DNA from 2 places in the Mesorhizobium sp. CA7 genome. Region 1 is predicted to be linked to the other one. Evidence: predicted binding sites of a transcription regulator. Region 1 holds the regulator's gene; the other holds the start of a gene.

Region 1 (7,731 bases):
GGCGCGCGGATCGTAGTTCTTGTAGACGCGGTGGCCGAAGCCCATCAGCCGGAACGGGTCGTTCTTGTCCTTGGCGCGGGCGATGAACTCGGGGATGTGGTCGACATGGCCGATCTCGCCCAGCATGTTGAGGGCCGCTTCGTTGGCGCCGCCATGCGCCGGACCCCACAGGCAGGCGATGCCGGCGGCGATGCAGGCGAAGGGATTGGCGCCCGACGAGCCGGCCAGGCGCACGGTCGAGGTCGAAGCGTTCTGCTCGTGGTCGGCGTGCAGGATGAAGATGCGGTCCATGGCGCGCGCCAGCACCGGATTGATCTTGTATTCCTCGCACGGCACGGCAAAGCACATGTGCAGGAAGTTGGCCGCGAAGCCGAGATCGTTCTTCGGGTAAATGAAGGGTTGGCCGATATGGTACTTATAGGCCATCGCCGCGATCGTCGGCATCTTGGCGATCAGGCGCATGGAGGCGACCATGCGCTGATACGGGTCCGAGATGTCGGTCGAGTCGTGATAGAAGGCCGACAGCGCGCCGACCACGCCGCACATCACCGCCATCGGATGCGCGTCGCGGCGGAAGCCGGTGAAGAAGCGCGACATCTGCTCATGCACCATCGTGTGGCGCGTCACGCGATAATCGAAGTCGTCCTTCTGCGCCTTGGTCGGCAACTCGCCGTAGAGCAGCAGATAGCAGACCTCGAGGAAGTCGCCGTGTTCGGCGAGCTGATCGATCGGGAAGCCGCGATGCAGCAGGATGCCGGCATCGCCGTCGATGAAGGTGATCCCCGATTCGCAGCTTGCGGTTGAGGTGAAACCGGGATCGTAGGTGAAGGCGCCGGTGGTGCTGTAGAGCGAGCCGATGTCGATGACGTCCGGCCCGACCGTCCCGCTTCGCACCTTCAATTCGTGCGTCTTGCCGGCGAGCTCGAGCCTGGCGGCCGACTCGCGCTTTTTGCTGCCCGGTTCCGGTTTTGTCGCAGCTTCGCTCATTCTCAACTCCTTTTGTTCCTCATGCCGGCAAGGCAATTCCTGCAAACGACACGTCGAAGTCACCGGAATGCGCGAACTCGCCACCGCATTTTAGGAGGTGCGTGCCAGATTGGGCCAAGCCCAATGTTGCACTGCGAAACACACCTTTCAATGCCAATCTTCTTGGGCCAGCTCGCTCCTAATCGATTTGATCCCCAATGCGCGCCAGGCTTTCCTGACGGCCCAGCACGGCAAGCACGTCGAACACGCCGGGCGAGGTGGTGCGGCCGGTCAGCGCGGCTCTCAGGGGCTGCGCCACGGCGCCCAGCTTGTGCCCGCCGGCCTGCGCGAAGTCGCGGATCGAAGCCTCGGCCGAGGCGGCGTTCCAGTCGCCCTGAACAGAAGACAATGCGCCATGCGCGCCGCGCAGAATCGCGCGCGCATCCGCGTTGAGCAAGCCCGCCGCCTTCTCGTCCAACGGCAACGGCCGCTCGACGAACAAGAACGCCGCGCCGTCGACCAGTTCCACAAGAGTTTTTGCCCGCTCCTTAAGGCCGGGCATGGCGGTAAGCAGTTGCGCCTTGCGCCGGTCATCGAGCTTTGCCGCGAGCGCCGGGCCGCCTTCGAGATAAGGCAAGGTGGCGACGAAGATGTCGAACAGCGCCCGGTCGTCCATCTTGCGCATATGGACGCCGTTCAGCGCCTCGAGCTTGGCGAAGTCGAAGCGGGCCGCGCCCTTGTTGACGTCGCCGATGTCGAACCAGGCGATCATGTCCTTAATCGACATCACCTCGTCGTCGCCATGGCTCCAGCCGAGCCTGGCCAGATAGTTGAGCAGAGCCTCGGGCAGGTAGCCCATGGCGCGATATGCCTCGACGCCGAGCGCGCCGTGCCGCTTCGACAGCTTGGCGCCGTCGGCGCCGTGGATCAGCGGGATGTGCGACATCGATGGCACATCCCAGCCCATGGCGTTGTAGATCACCGTCTGGCGCGCGGCATTGGTCAGGTGATCGTCGCCGCGGATGATGTGGGTGACGCCCATGTCGTGATCGTCGACGACGACGGCATGCATGTAGGTCGGGACGCCATCGGAACGCAGGATGATGAAGTCGTCGAGATCCTTGTTGGGGAAGCGCACCTCGCCCTGCACGCGGTCGTTGACGATCGTCACGCCCTCGGTCGGCGCCTTGATGCGGATCGCGCCCTTGACGCCTGCCGGCGCCTCGGAGGGGCCGCGGTCGCGCCAATGGCCGTTGTAACGCGGCGGCAGGCCTTTGGCACGTGCGGCCTCGCGCATCGCCTCCAGCTCCGCCGGCGTCTCGTAGCTGTAATAGGCCTTGCCCATGCGCACGAGCTCCTCCGCCACCTCGCGGTGACGCGGCGCGCGCTCGAACTGCGAGACGGCTTCGCCATCCCAGGAGAGGCCAAGCCAGGTCAGCCCGTCGAGAATGGCGGCCGTGGCGGCTTCGGTGGAGCGCTCGCGATCGGTATCCTCGATGCGCAACAGCATCGTGCCGCCGGTGTGCTTGGCATAGAGCCAGTTGAACAGCGCCGTGCGCGCCCCGCCGATATGCAGGTAGCCTGTGGGCGAGGGGGCAAAACGGGTGACGACCTTGTCGGACATGGAACTCTCGAGGAAGCGCTGAAAAATGCATGTTTCGCGCAGACTTCCACGCGACCGGCGTTCATGTAGCATAGGCGGTCTGGGGCGCAAGGGGCAGACCCGATGGCTGGACGTGGCCGGGGCGCGGAGGAGGGCGGGGGAACGACAGCAGGCGTCAGCGAACGCCTGATGTTTGCTCATGCCGTGCCCGAAGAGGGAACGCCGCTTTCGCTTCCGGCGCCGCGTCCGCCAGCCGGGCTTCTGCCGACTGGCGGCGGCATGTTACCGCCAGCATCGCCGACAGCCAACGACGGCCGGATCCGCAGACAGCTTGGCCGCGTTTCGCTTCCTGCTCTGCGCCGAAGCGTTGCGGTCGCCGCCACCACCGAGCTCGACCGTGGCGTCGGCTTTCTGCTGGTGCCGGTGTTCCTGGCAGCCGGCGTGATCTGTTACTTCTCGCTGAGCGCCGAGCCGGACCTCTACAGGCCGCTCGCGGCGGTCGCCCTGATGGCGGTCTGCGCGGCGGTCTCGCGTTCCCGGCACAGAACGCACCTTGTCTTCATGGCGGCGTTTTTCTGCGCCTTGGGCTTTCTCGCGGCCAAGGTGGAGACCTGGCGGATGGCGACCCCGATGCTGGGTTCCGAAATCCAGACACGGCTGACGGGCCGCCTCGTCACCGCCGAGGCGATGGCCAACGGCCGTGTCCGGCTCACCATAGATCTGATATCCACGGAGCGTCCGAAGCTGCGCTACGCGCCGAACCGCATCAGGCTGTCGGCGCGCAGGATCCCGTCCGGCATGACAGCCGGGTCGATGCTGACCGGCTATGCCAAGCTGCTGCCGCCGACAGGTCCGGTCAGGCCGGACAGCTACGACTTTTCGTTCGACAGCTATTTTGCCGGCATCGGCGCCAGCGGCTTTTTCCTGGGCGATCCGAAACTTGTCGCGCCGACCCCGACTGCGGCAACGGAAGTGCCGTTTGGCGCGCGCGTGGCATCGGCCATAGAAAATGCTCGCGAGGGGATTGCCGACCACATCAGGAGCAGCATCGGGGGTTCCGAGGGCGAGATCGCGGCGGCGCTGATCGTCGGCGTTCGTGCCGGCATTCCGGAACAAATCAACGAGTCGATGCGGCGGACCGGCATCTACCACATCATTTCGATCTCCGGCCTGCACATGGCGCTGGTCGCCGGCACGATCATGGTCCTGCTACGGGGCGCCTTCGCGCTGTTTCCGGATTTCTCGTCGCGCCGGCCGGTGAAGAAATATGCCGCTGGCATCGCGCTGGCGTCGATCGCCGCCTATCTCGTGATCTCCGGCATCGTGGTGGCGGCCGAGCGAAGCTTCATCATGCTTGGCGTGATGCTGGTCGCCGTGCTTTTCGACCGCGCAGCGCTGACCATGCGCAACCTGGCGATCTCTGCCATCGCCGTCATCCTGGTCTCGCCGCATGAAGTGGTCGGCCCGAGCTTCCAGATGTCCTTCGCTGCCACCGCCGCCCTGGTCGGCGCCTATGCCGGCTTTGCCGACTATCGCGCCGGCAAAACGACCGCGCCGCCGGCAAAGCGTTCGTTTCTCGGGTTCCTATCGCGAAAACTGGCGATTGGAGCGGGTGGCGCCGCCGTGACGTCGCTCATCGCGGGCAGCGCGACATTGTTGTTTGCCATCTGGCACTTCCAGCGGGTGTCGCCGCTCAGCCTGCTGGCCAATCTGGCGGTCATGCCGATCGTCTCATTGGTCGTCATGCCGTTCGCCGTGCTGAGCGCGCTGGCCATGCCCTTCGGCTTAGACGGTCCCTTCCTCTTTGTCATGGGCAAAGGCCTGACGGCGATGATCACCATTTCGGCATGGATTTCCGAGCGCTCACCGGTCGACGCCGTCGGGCTGATCTCGATCCAGTCGGTGCTGCTGGCGACGGTCGCGCTGGTCATCGCGACCATGGCTACCACCTGGCTGAGGCTTGCCGCCGTACCTTTCGCGCTCGCTGCGCTGCTGGCCATTTCGCACGTCCGCACACCGGACGTGCTTATCTCGGAGGATGCGCATCTGGTGGCGATGCCGATCGGCGGCGGCGAGCTTGCCGTCAATCGCGAACGCTCCAACGAGTTCACCACCGACAACTGGAAACGGGCGCTGAAAGCCGAGGAGATCGTGCCCCCGGAAAGGTTCGCCAAAGATACGCTGGACATTGCCGATCCCGTCGACCTGCCGCCCGGCTCGCCCTTCTATTGCAGCGGCGATCTCTGCATCGGTCGGCATCCTTCCGGCGCGATCGTCGCGCTCGCCGAGACCCGCGACACCGCCCGGCCGGCCTGCGGCTTCGCCGACCTCATCGTCATCAACGACGCCACGGCCTATAACCCTTGCCGCGATCCGCGTGTGCTCGTCGTCACCAAGCGGCAGCTGGCGCGCGACGGCAGCGCCGCCGTTTTCTTCGATCCGCAATCGGCAACCGCGCGGCCAACCGTCCGCTACGCGGTCGTAGAACCATACCGACCCTGGCACGAGCAGCGGAAATACACGCGCGAGGCGAGGGGACTGGCGCCCTATAAGCAGCCGGAAAAACCAGCCGCCGCACCGGCCCAATAGATTGTCGTCCGGGCGAAGACGGCGAGCAGTTCTGCTCAGTAGCGGCGAATAAGTCCGACGAGCTTGCCCTGAACCTTGACCCGGTCCGGTCCGAAGATCCGGGTCTCATAGGCCGGGTTGGCGGCCTCGAGCGCGATCGAGGCACCCTTGCGGCGGAAACGCTTAAGCGTCGCCTCCTCATCGTCGACCAGCGCCACCACGATCTCGCCCGGGCTTGCGGTGTTGGCATTGCGGATGATGACGGTGTCGCCATCGAAGATGCCGGCCTCGATCATCGAGTCGCCCTTGACCTCCAACGCGTAATGCTCGCCGCCCATGATCATGTCCGGCGGCACCGAGATCGAATGCGTCTGGTGCTGGATGGCGTCAATCGGCACGCCGGCGGCGATGCGGCCCATCACCGGAATGGATACGGCCGCCGCGGCCTCGTCGTCATTGCTTGGCGTCGGAGTGCGCGATGGCGTCGTCGGCTTGACCTGGCGACTGAGATTGCCTTGGCCGCCCTGGATGACGCTCGGCGAAAACTTCTTCGCGGCATTCAGGCCAGGCGCGATTGAGTCGGGCAGGCGCAGCACTTCCAGCGCGCGCGCCCGGTTCGGCAGCCGGCGAATGAAGCCGCGTTCTTCCAGCGCCGTGATCAGCCGGTGGATGCCGGACTTGGAGGCAAGGTCGAGCGCCTCCTTCATCTCATCGAAGGATGGAGGAATCCCGCTCTCCTTCAGGCGTTCATGGATGAACATCAGGAGTTCATGTTGTTTGCGCGTCAGCATCGGCGGCCCCCACGGGTTCTGAAACCAGAATCAGAAAAACAAACCCAGAACAAACACTATCTGTTCCAGTTGTGTTCCGCAACCGTTTAAAGTTTAGTGAATTTGTTAAGGCTGCCGAAACAATGTCGTATCCGGTGACGGCCGGCTGCCCCTCGTGGGGCAGCGGCATTGATTTCGCTCGATTTTGGAGTTCCCCTTACGCTGAAATACAACCCGCCACGATCACGAAGCCGTGGTTGGGATCACGTCGGCTCTACCGTAAGCGCGTGGCACCGTGAACGAAACGAACCCAAAATGCCAACCTTGGCGAAGTTCCGATCCGCAGTCTTCGCCGTCTATGGACCAGCTAACATAGGACCAAAGGTTCTTGCCCTGTCGCCGACGGTGGTGAGACAACCCCCTTGGCCAGATCGAAATGGAGGCGGCAGCACAATGAGGGGAATTCCTGATCTCGCCGAAGTCGAGGCGATGGATGCCGCGGATCCGCTGCGCGCCATGCGCGATCGCTTCGTCTTGCCGGAAGACGTCATATACCTCGACGGCAATTCGCTGGGCGCTGCTTCGATCGACGCCTTCAGCGAGATCGAGACTGCCGCGAGGCAGGAATGGGCGCGGGATCTCATCCGCGCCTGGAACACCGCCGGCTGGTTCGATATGCCCATCGAGTTGGGTGACCAGCTAGGGCGCCTGATCGGCGCGAAACCCGGCCAGACGGTCGTTTGCGACACGACTTCGATCAATATCTACAAGGTCCTGCATGCGGCACTTGCAATGCTGCCCGAGCGTTCGGTGATCGTTGCCGAGGGCGACAGCTTTCCGACCGACCTCTACATGGCGGAAGGCGTCGCATCGACGCGGCCCGGCACGGTGCTGCGGCTCGAAGGCACCGATGCCCCGACGATTGAGGAACTGGTTGACGATCGCGTCGCGGTCATCCTGGTCAACCACGTCAACTACAAATCCGGCCGGCTGCGCGACATGGCGGCGCTCACCCGCAAGGCTCATGAAGCCGGTGCGCTGATCGTGTGGGACCTCTGCCACACGGCGGGTGCGCTGCCGGTGGATCTCGACGGCTCTAATGCCGATTTCGCCATTGGCTGCACCTACAAGTATCTCAATGGCGGGCCGGGCTCACCGGCCTTCATCTACGCCGCGAGCCGCCATCACCGCGACATTCGCCAGCCGCTCAGCGGCTGGTGGGGCCATGCCCGGCCTTTCGCGTTCGAGCAGGGCTACGCTGCGCGCACGGGCATCCGGCGGTTCCTGTGCGGAACGCAACCGGTGCTGTCGATGCGCGCGCTGAAAGGGGCGCTGGATATGTGGAACGATGTCGACATAAGGGCCGTGCGGAGAAAAAGCGTCGCGCTGACGGACCTGTTCATCCGGCTTGTCGAGGCCAGATGCGGCGGCTTCGGTCTTGAGCTGGAGAGCCCGCGCTCAGGCGCAGAACGCGGCAGCCAGGTATCGTTCGCCCATCCAAATGGCTACCAGGTGATGCGCGCCTTGATCGAGCGCGGCGTGATCGGCGATTTCCGCGCGCCATCCACCATCCGTTTCGGCTTCACGCCGCTCTATGTCGGCTACCGCGATGTCTGGGATGCGGTCGAGGTGCTGGAGGACATCCTGCGCACTGGCATCTGGCAAGACGCACGCTTTGCCGTCAAAACAACCGTTACCTGACTTTGAATCGGCGATGCCGAACAAATGACCTGATCGCGGAGACACCGTTGCTGGGACATCGTATTGTCGACTGGGATGACGCCTATGCAAATGGCGCCAATATCGCGGGCGGCGACCGCTGGC
Region 2 (7,731 bases), on a different contig from region 1:
TCCGTCCTCCAGGCACACGATGTGGTCGGGGAAAACCGAGCGCTTCGGGTTGACCGCGGGCGTCTGCGCCACCGCCTCCTTGACAACGCTGCCGGTGGCGAGCCTGCGCACCGACGCGCTGACGCTGGCGATCAGATCGGGCAGGCCGGAGGCAGGGAGCGGATTGTTGCCGACATAGGCCGAGACAATGTCGGCGGTCAGTTCGATTGCAGTCTTGTCGTCGATGTTGGACAATTTTTTCACCTTCTGCTGGCCCTCAAATCGCCAGCTCTTTTTTTAAGACTTTCGTCGGTGTATCGAATTGGACCTGTCCCCCAACGGACCGTCCAGAGTCAGTAAAGCTACGAGACTCAATACCGGGTGATGTTTCTACACGGATTGGAAACGCGCAAGTTAGGAATTCTAATAGCTATAGCGCACGCTTTATAGCACCGGCCGCCCGCCTGGATAGGTAAAAGGGGCTACAGAACTTCAACCTACGGTAGGAGTTGCTGAAAAATCGAAGTTCAGGCCAAGTTCCAGCACGGCAACGGCAATCTACCAGCCGAATGCTCGACCATGCGCGATTCGGCGGCCCCATGGCAAATCGCTCATCCGGCGGCGACACCGCGCCTGAGCTCGGCAGGCGGCCTCTCCGCGAGGATCTCCAGCACGCGCTTCCAGCGCGCGCAGCGGCTAAAGTCCTTCTGCTCGATGGCCTTTTCGGCCTTCATGGCCGCATAGAGCGGCGCCTCCGCGCCAAACTCCCTGACCAGCCAGTGCGCCTCCTGCCTGGCGCGGCGTTCGTCCTCGTCAACGGCCATTTTGGACATTGTGCCTGCTCTCCGTACCTTCGATGCCGACCGCAAGGCAGCTGCCAATGACGAGGACGGCGCCGGCAACAGCCGTCATCGACAAGCTTTCGCCCGAGAGCGTCAGCAGAAACGTGGAAGCTATCGGCGTCAGATAGGCGACGACCGCTATCCTGCCGCCGTGGTCGAGCTTTGCCGCGCGCGACCAGAAATAATAGCCGAGCCCCATCGGGCCGGCGCCGAGATAGAGGCCGAGCAGAAGATGCGCGCCGCTCGGGCGCACGACGCCATCATGCAGGCACCAGGCGAAGGTGAGCGCGACACCGATCAGCGCCGAAGGCAGGAGCAGCCGCTCGGGCGACACGGCGAGGCGGCCGACAGCGAACGAGTAGAAGGCCATGCAGAGAGCGGAGCCGAAAGCGGCGAGATAGCCGACAAGGCTGCCGCCTTCGAACCATGCCCCGTTGGACCAAAAATGCGCGCGGCCGCCGGAGATCACCAGCGCCACGCCGACGAAACCAAGCGCCGCCGCCAGCCCGAGCAACACCGGACGCCGCGGCCTGCCAAGCAGGATGACCGCCGCGGCAGTCATCAGCGGCCAAGTATAGGCGACAAGGTTCGCCTCGATGACCGGCGCCGAGGCGAAGCCGATATATTGCAGGACCATGGTGCCGACCAGGCCGAGGAAGCCGACGAGATAGGCGAGCGCGGCATTTCCCTTCTCCCCTTGTGGGAGAAGGTGGATCGGCGCGAAGCGCCGAAACGGATGAGGGGTGTTGGAAGGAACTCCGGCGTCGGCGATCCGTCCAGCACCCCTCATCCGACTGAGCTTCGCTCGGCCACCTTCCCCCACAAAGGGGGAAGGAAAGAGCCGGATCAGCGCGAAAACAATCGTCGCGCCGCAAAATTGCAGGAACTGCACTTGCGACACCGGATAGACGGCAAGCAACGTCTTGCCGACCAGGGCGTTGGTCGCCCACAGCGCCACGGCGCCGAGGGCGAAGGCAAGCGCCGCGCCGAGGGCGCCGGAAAGGCTTTGGCTTTCCGGCATGACCGGCCCGAGGCTCAGCGACACTGAAGGCGGCTGACACTCGACCGGATCATCGGTCATTACCAAGACTCCCTCGCCCCGCCGGAAACCGCTTCCGCCGTCGGCTGCGGCACGGGATGTTCCTCGGCATGGCGGCGGTAGGCGGGCAGCTGGTTGGTCCAGACATCCTCGGCCAGCTCGTTCACCCAGGCACGGTCATGGTCGTTGTCGGCGGCGAGGTAGAACATGCGGTTGTCGTCGACATAGGGTTTGGCCGTCGAGCGCTGGTTGAGCACCAGGGTGACGCGCTCGCCGAGCTGGATCGGCGCGGTGCGGTGGAGCACACCGAGGAACTGACCGAGCGTGGCGTAGTTCATCTTGTGGTCGATGCGCATGATCTTGTTGCGCGGCAGCTCGCGGCCGGATTCCAGAATCGAGCGGCCGGTCTCGGAATCGTCGCAGTAGATTTCCAGATGACCGCCGATGAGAGGATCGCTGATCGACAGCGGAATGAGCTCCGTCACCGGAACGCCGTCGCAATGCCATTCGACCGCGCCATCCCTTGGATTCATGAAGGTGACGGTCGAGCCGACGATCGACAGCGGATAGGGCTCGAGCTTGGTTCCCATCATGTCGGACAATCTTTCCAGGCGCAGCTTGTCGTGCAAGAGCTCCTTTATCTCGGGAATATAGCGGTCGGCACCAGTGATGAAGGTGAGGTCGAGGTGCTTGTGCACGGCATGGCTGGCCTTCAATTTGAGCGCCGCTTCTTCGATAGCGGCAAGCAGAGCCGGGTCGTAACCGTGACGATACTGGGCGACGCCGAAACCCGACACTTTCCAGGAGGTCTCATGACCAATGATGGCCTCGCGGCTCATTGCACAGCGCAGTTCGGGAATTGTATGGGCGTTCATTCTATTTTCTCCAAGATGGGGGCAACACTTGGTTAACAGTCATTTAAACGCCTACCCCTGTAAATTTAGGAATGCTGGTGGTAGCGTAAGCCCAGCTTAAGGTCGAACCCCGTGCGACTGCTCAGTCAGGTCAATCTCAATTCGCTGAAAATCGTGGAGAGCGCCGCGAGGCACAGGAATTTCACGCGTGCCGGCGAGGAGCAGTTCATCACCGCTTCCGCCGTCAGTCAGCGCGTCAAGAGCCTGGAGGACCAGCTTCGCTTCAAGATCTTCGAGCGCGGCGGCAACGCGGTGTCGCTGACGCCGGAGGGCGAGACCTATGTGGCGCGCGTGCGCGAGGCGCTGGAGCGGATCGTGGCGGCCAGCATGGAGGCAACCGGCCAGTCGCAGGCGCATGTGTTGCGGATCTGCGTGCTGCCGACCTTTGCGGCGCGCTGGCTGTTTCCGCGGCTTTCGGCCTTCCAGCATCAATATCCCGACATCGAGATGCGGGTGTCGACCTCTTACGCCACGCATGAATTCTCGACTTCGGAATACGACCTCGAAATCCGTTATGGCGACGGCAATTTCCCCGGTCTCACGTCGGAGCTGCTGTTCAAGGAAGACCTGACGCCGGTGTGCAGCCGCAAACTCTTCCATGAGGTGCTGGGCGACAAACCGCTGTCGAAGGTGGTGCCGCAGGATCTGCGCTACTTCACGCTGCTACACTCTGACACGTGCACGCAGAACTGGCAGTCGTGGCTGGGCTTTGCCGGCGCGAGCTTCGTGCTTGACGAAACGAGGAGCGTCTATTTCGATAGCTGCATGATGTCCTACGAAGCGGCCAATGCCGGCATGGGCTTTGCCGTCGCCAACCGCGCCTATATGGCAAGCGACATCCGCGCCGAACGGCTGGTGGCCCCCTTCGCGGTCCACCATCCCAACACGGCGGGTTGGTATTTCGTCAGCCCCATCAAGGCGGTCGGCGCCCGCAAGGTCGAGCTGTTCAAGCGGTGGATCATGGCCGAGGCGGCGCTGACGCAGCGCCAGTTGGACATCGAGATCGCCAACGTGCCGGTACGGCGCGTGGCGATGGCGTGAAGGCCAGTCTTCCACGGATGCTCACTTGAGCGAATCCCGCACCATCGGAGGCCTCGCAATGACGGGCCCTGCAAAATTTCGTGATTTTCCGGTGGCTCCATAGCCGGCTACCGCGATCGCACCATGACGCGAAGCGGAGACTCAGCTATCTTGTGTTGTGCGGCGGGCCTGATTTCCCGCTTGGCCGGCGCTACCCAGCTTCCTCCCAAGCAGCGCCGGCCTTCTTCGTTTGAGCCCGACGATATGCCCTGCCCTATTGCTTCGGCGGCGTGCCCGGCTGATCGCCGCCGGTGGTCGATTTCGGCACAGGGTTCTTGTCGACCTGAGGGTTCTGGTTGACTTCATCGCCCGGCGCCTTGGTGGGCGGCACGCTGTTGTCGCAGGCGGCGAGCACGAGCCCTGCCGCAAGAGCCAGCAGCACAGGAAGCTTCTTCATGACGACCTCCTCTCGTTCGCTCCTTTGAGGGGCAAACGGGGCGGTGGCGGTTTGGTTGCGTTGACCGGCGGGAACCAACCGATCCGAGTCCGGTTGGAATCCCGAGCCAATCGAACGCAACGAGGAAACTGATTATGGTCCGCCTTCTGCTTGCCGGGCTTTTTGCCTACACCGCCTATCGCGTCGCCGTGAGGATCATCGACGAGGTGCCTGGAGACGTCGCGCCGCTGGATATGCCGGGCGACGAGAGGCGCAATTTGCGGCGCCAGTCGGCGGCGATGGGGGTCGAGCCGAAGCGGTAGCGGCTCTTTCGATTGGGAATAGCCCCTTCCGGTGAAGCGTGGATGCCGGCGCAGCCCCTCTCCGGCCGCTTCGCGGCCACCTCTCCCCCCCTCGCGCGGGCCGAGGAAATTATTGCGAACAAAGCGGAAACGATGCTTGATGGGCGATGAACATCGCCGCTCGTGATTCGTCCTTCGAGGCGCCCGCCTATCTTGGCCGGCTGAACGATGCGCAGCGGCTGGCGGTGATGCATGGCGACGGCAAGGTGGCGGCGCCGCTGCTGGTGATCGCCGGCGCCGGCTCCGGCAAGACCAACACGCTGGCGCATCGCGTCGCCCATCTCATCGTCAAGGGCGCCGATCCGCGCCGCATCCTGTTGATGACCTTCTCGCGCCGCGCGGCGGCCGAGATGGCCAAGCGCGTCGAGCGCATTGCCGGCGAGGTGCTGGGGCGCGACGCGGCAATCATCGCCGACGCACTCGCCTGGGCCGGCACTTTCCACGGCATCGGCGCGCGACTGCTGCGCGACTATGCCGAGCAGATCGGCCTCGACCCGGCCTTCACCATCCATGACCGCGAGGATTCGGCCGACCTGATGAACCTTGCGCGGCACGAGCTGGGATTCTCGAAGACCGAAAGCCGCTTCCCCACCAAAGGCACCTGCCTGCAGATCTATTCACGGGCGGTGAATGCGCAGGCGCCGCTGGGAGAAGTGCTTGGCTCAGCCTTCCCCTGGTGCTCAGGATGGGCCGAACAGCTGAAAGAGCTGTTCGCGGCCTATGTCGAGGCCAAGCAGGCGCAGAACGTGCTCGATTACGACGACCTGCTACTCTACTGGGCGCAGATGGCGGCCGAGCCGGAGATCGCGGCGCATCTCGGCGGTCGCTTCGATCATGTGCTGGTCGACGAATACCAGGACACCAACCGGCTGCAGGCCTCGATCCTTCTGGCGCTGAAGCCGGACGGCGCCGGGCTGACCGTGGTGGGCGACGATGCGCAGTCGATCTATTCCTTCCGCGCTGCCGAAGTGCGCAACATCCTCGATTTCCCAAAGCAGTTCGTGCAAGCAGCCGCGGTGATCATGCTGGAGCGTAACTACCGCTCGACCGAGACGATCCTGGCCGCCGCCAACAAGGTCATCGGCGAGGCCAGCGAGCGCTTCACCAAGAATCTATGGACCGAGCGCCGGTCCTCGCACAAGCCGCAACTGGTCAGCGTGCGCGACGAGGCCGAGCAGGCCAACTATGTATGCCAGGCGATCCTGGCCGAGCGCGAGGCTGGCACGGCGCTGAAGGCGCAGGCGGTGCTGTTCCGCACCTCGAGCCATAGCGGGCCGCTGGAGGTGGAGCTGACGCGCCGCAACATTCCATTCGTCAAGTTCGGCGGGCTGAAATTCCTCGATGCCGCGCATGTCAAGGACATGCTGGCGATGCTGCGCTTTGCCGAGAACCCGCGCGACCGCGTCGCCGGTTTTCGCGTGCTGCAGCTTATGCCGGGCATCGGCCCTTCCGCCGCCTCGCAGATCGTCGACGCCATGGCGACGTCGCTGGACGAGACGCTGGGCCTGGCACGGTTCCGGCCGCCGCAGCGCGCGGCGCAGGACTGGCCGGTCTTCCTCGACATCTATGGCGGCTTACGCGCCGGCGCCAAATGGCCGGCCGACCTCGAGCGGATCAGGCTGTGGTACGAGCCGCATCTGGAGCGCATCCATGAGGACGCGATCACGCGCCGGGCCGATCTCCTCCAGCTTGAGCAGATCGCATCGACCTATCCGTCGCGCGAGCGCTTCCTGACCGAGCTCACCCTCGACCCGCCCGACGCCACAAGCGACCAGGCCGGGCCGCCGCATCGCGACGAGGATTATCTCATCCTATCGACCATCCATTCGGCCAAGGGCCAGGAATGGAAGAACGTCTTCGTGCTCAACACCGTTGACGGCTGCATCCCGGCCGATCTCGGCGTCGGCACCAAGGAGGACATCGAGGAGGAGCGGCGCCTGCTCTATGTGGCGATGACCCGGGCCAAGGACAGCCTGCATCTCGTCGTGCCGCAGCGCTTTTATCCGCACAACCAGGCGGCGCGCGGCGACCGCCACGTCTATGCCTCGCGCACGCGCTTCATCCCGGCCTCGATGCTTTCGGCCTTCGAGCAGTCGTCCTGGGCGAGCGCCGCGCTCAAGGACGACCCGCGCCAGCGGCCGGGCGTCAAGGTCGATCTCGGCGCCCGCATGCGCGGCATGTGGAAATAGGCTGCCTGGCCGTTCCAGCCACTGCAAGGCAAAGAGCCCGATTTGTCTCCGTCAGCGGGGGGCACGCCATCCTTGAGAAAACAGCGGCATGCGTGGAACCTCCCGCCGCAAGCCGCGTTGTGTGGCGTCCTTCCCCAGCCAGGGAGGCTCGCCGCCTCCGCAGCCAACTGACGAGGTCCGAATGCACGACAGGACGTTCTTCACACCGGTCGCCCTCAGCGTCGGCGCCGGCCACAAGCGCATGATCGCCTCGCTGTTCGACATGCATGATTTCCTGACCGAGTTCCCGCCGTCGCGCCGCCGCCTCAGCTATGGCGCCGCGGTGAAGGCCTGCGAGGCCGCGCGGAATGGAGAAATCCCGGTCGAGGTCGCGCGCGATGCGCTGATCACCTTCGCGGTGACGGCAGGCGTCTTGTGGCCTTCGGAGCAGCCGGTCGTCTCGGTCAAGCCGGTGGCGCGCGGCTATGGCGGCTTCGCCGCCTGAATTTTACAACAGAAGACCGCCCTCCCGGAAAGCCCGCCTTCAGTGGCGGGTTTTTCCGTGCCGTCATTCCGGCTTCGCGGCCGCCGGCGACGTTTCTGCAATCGGCGCGACCGGTTCGGCCGCGGTCACGAAGGGATAGACGAGCTGCTGGTGATAGAGCTGCGGCACCGGCTCGTCGATGCCGTATTTTTCCGGCATATGTTGCGGCATGAACAAGGTGCCGCCGATCAGATCGAGGACGGGCAACTGTCCGGCGAAGTTCTTGTCATAGGCCTGGCGTTCGTTGGCATGGTGCCAGTGATGAAACTGCGGCGAGGCAATCAGCCATCTCAGCGGCCCGAACTTGATGCGGGTGTTGGAGTGGATGAACACCGACTGCCAGTGATAGATCAGCACATAGATGAGAACCGCTTCGCCGGAAAAACCCAGGGCGAAGAGCGGCAGGAACGAAGCCGACTTGGTCAGG

Evidence for each region. The regulator LexA, encoded in region 1, represses DNA repair genes until DNA is damaged. The targets are predictions, from matches to a motif close to TGTTCNNNNTGTGTTCNG.
Region 2: the regulator LexA is predicted to act here: its motif matches at 4,657-4,674, upstream of LB552_RS23455 (ATP-dependent helicase).

The regions. Positions count from the first base shown of each region.
Region 1 covers NZ_JAIUHH010000001.1:108,207-115,937, reverse strand. Annotated here, with positions in the region: gene gltA (citrate synthase) at 1-987, opposite strand, end outside; gene gltX (glutamate--tRNA ligase) at 1,166-2,590, opposite strand; gene LB552_RS00490 (ComEC/Rec2 family competence protein) at 2,849-5,158, shown strand; gene lexA (transcriptional repressor LexA) at 5,194-5,928, opposite strand; gene kynU (kynureninase) at 6,361-7,608, shown strand; gene LB552_RS00475 (alpha/beta hydrolase) at 7,656-7,731, shown strand, end outside.
Region 2 covers NZ_JAIUHH010000016.1:118,216-125,946, forward strand. Annotated here, with positions in the region: gene LB552_RS23420 (MucR family transcriptional regulator) at 1-234, opposite strand, end outside; gene LB552_RS23425 (hypothetical protein) at 591-812, opposite strand; gene LB552_RS23430 (DMT family transporter) at 793-1,842, opposite strand; gene LB552_RS23435 (hypothetical protein) at 1,902-2,735, opposite strand; gene LB552_RS23440 (LysR substrate-binding domain-containing protein) at 2,847-3,815, shown strand; gene LB552_RS23445 (hypothetical protein) at 4,069-4,251, opposite strand; gene LB552_RS23450 (hypothetical protein) at 4,386-4,553, shown strand; gene LB552_RS23455 (ATP-dependent helicase) at 4,700-6,781, shown strand; gene LB552_RS23460 (DUF982 domain-containing protein) at 6,963-7,265, shown strand; gene LB552_RS23465 (sterol desaturase family protein) at 7,329-7,731, opposite strand, start outside.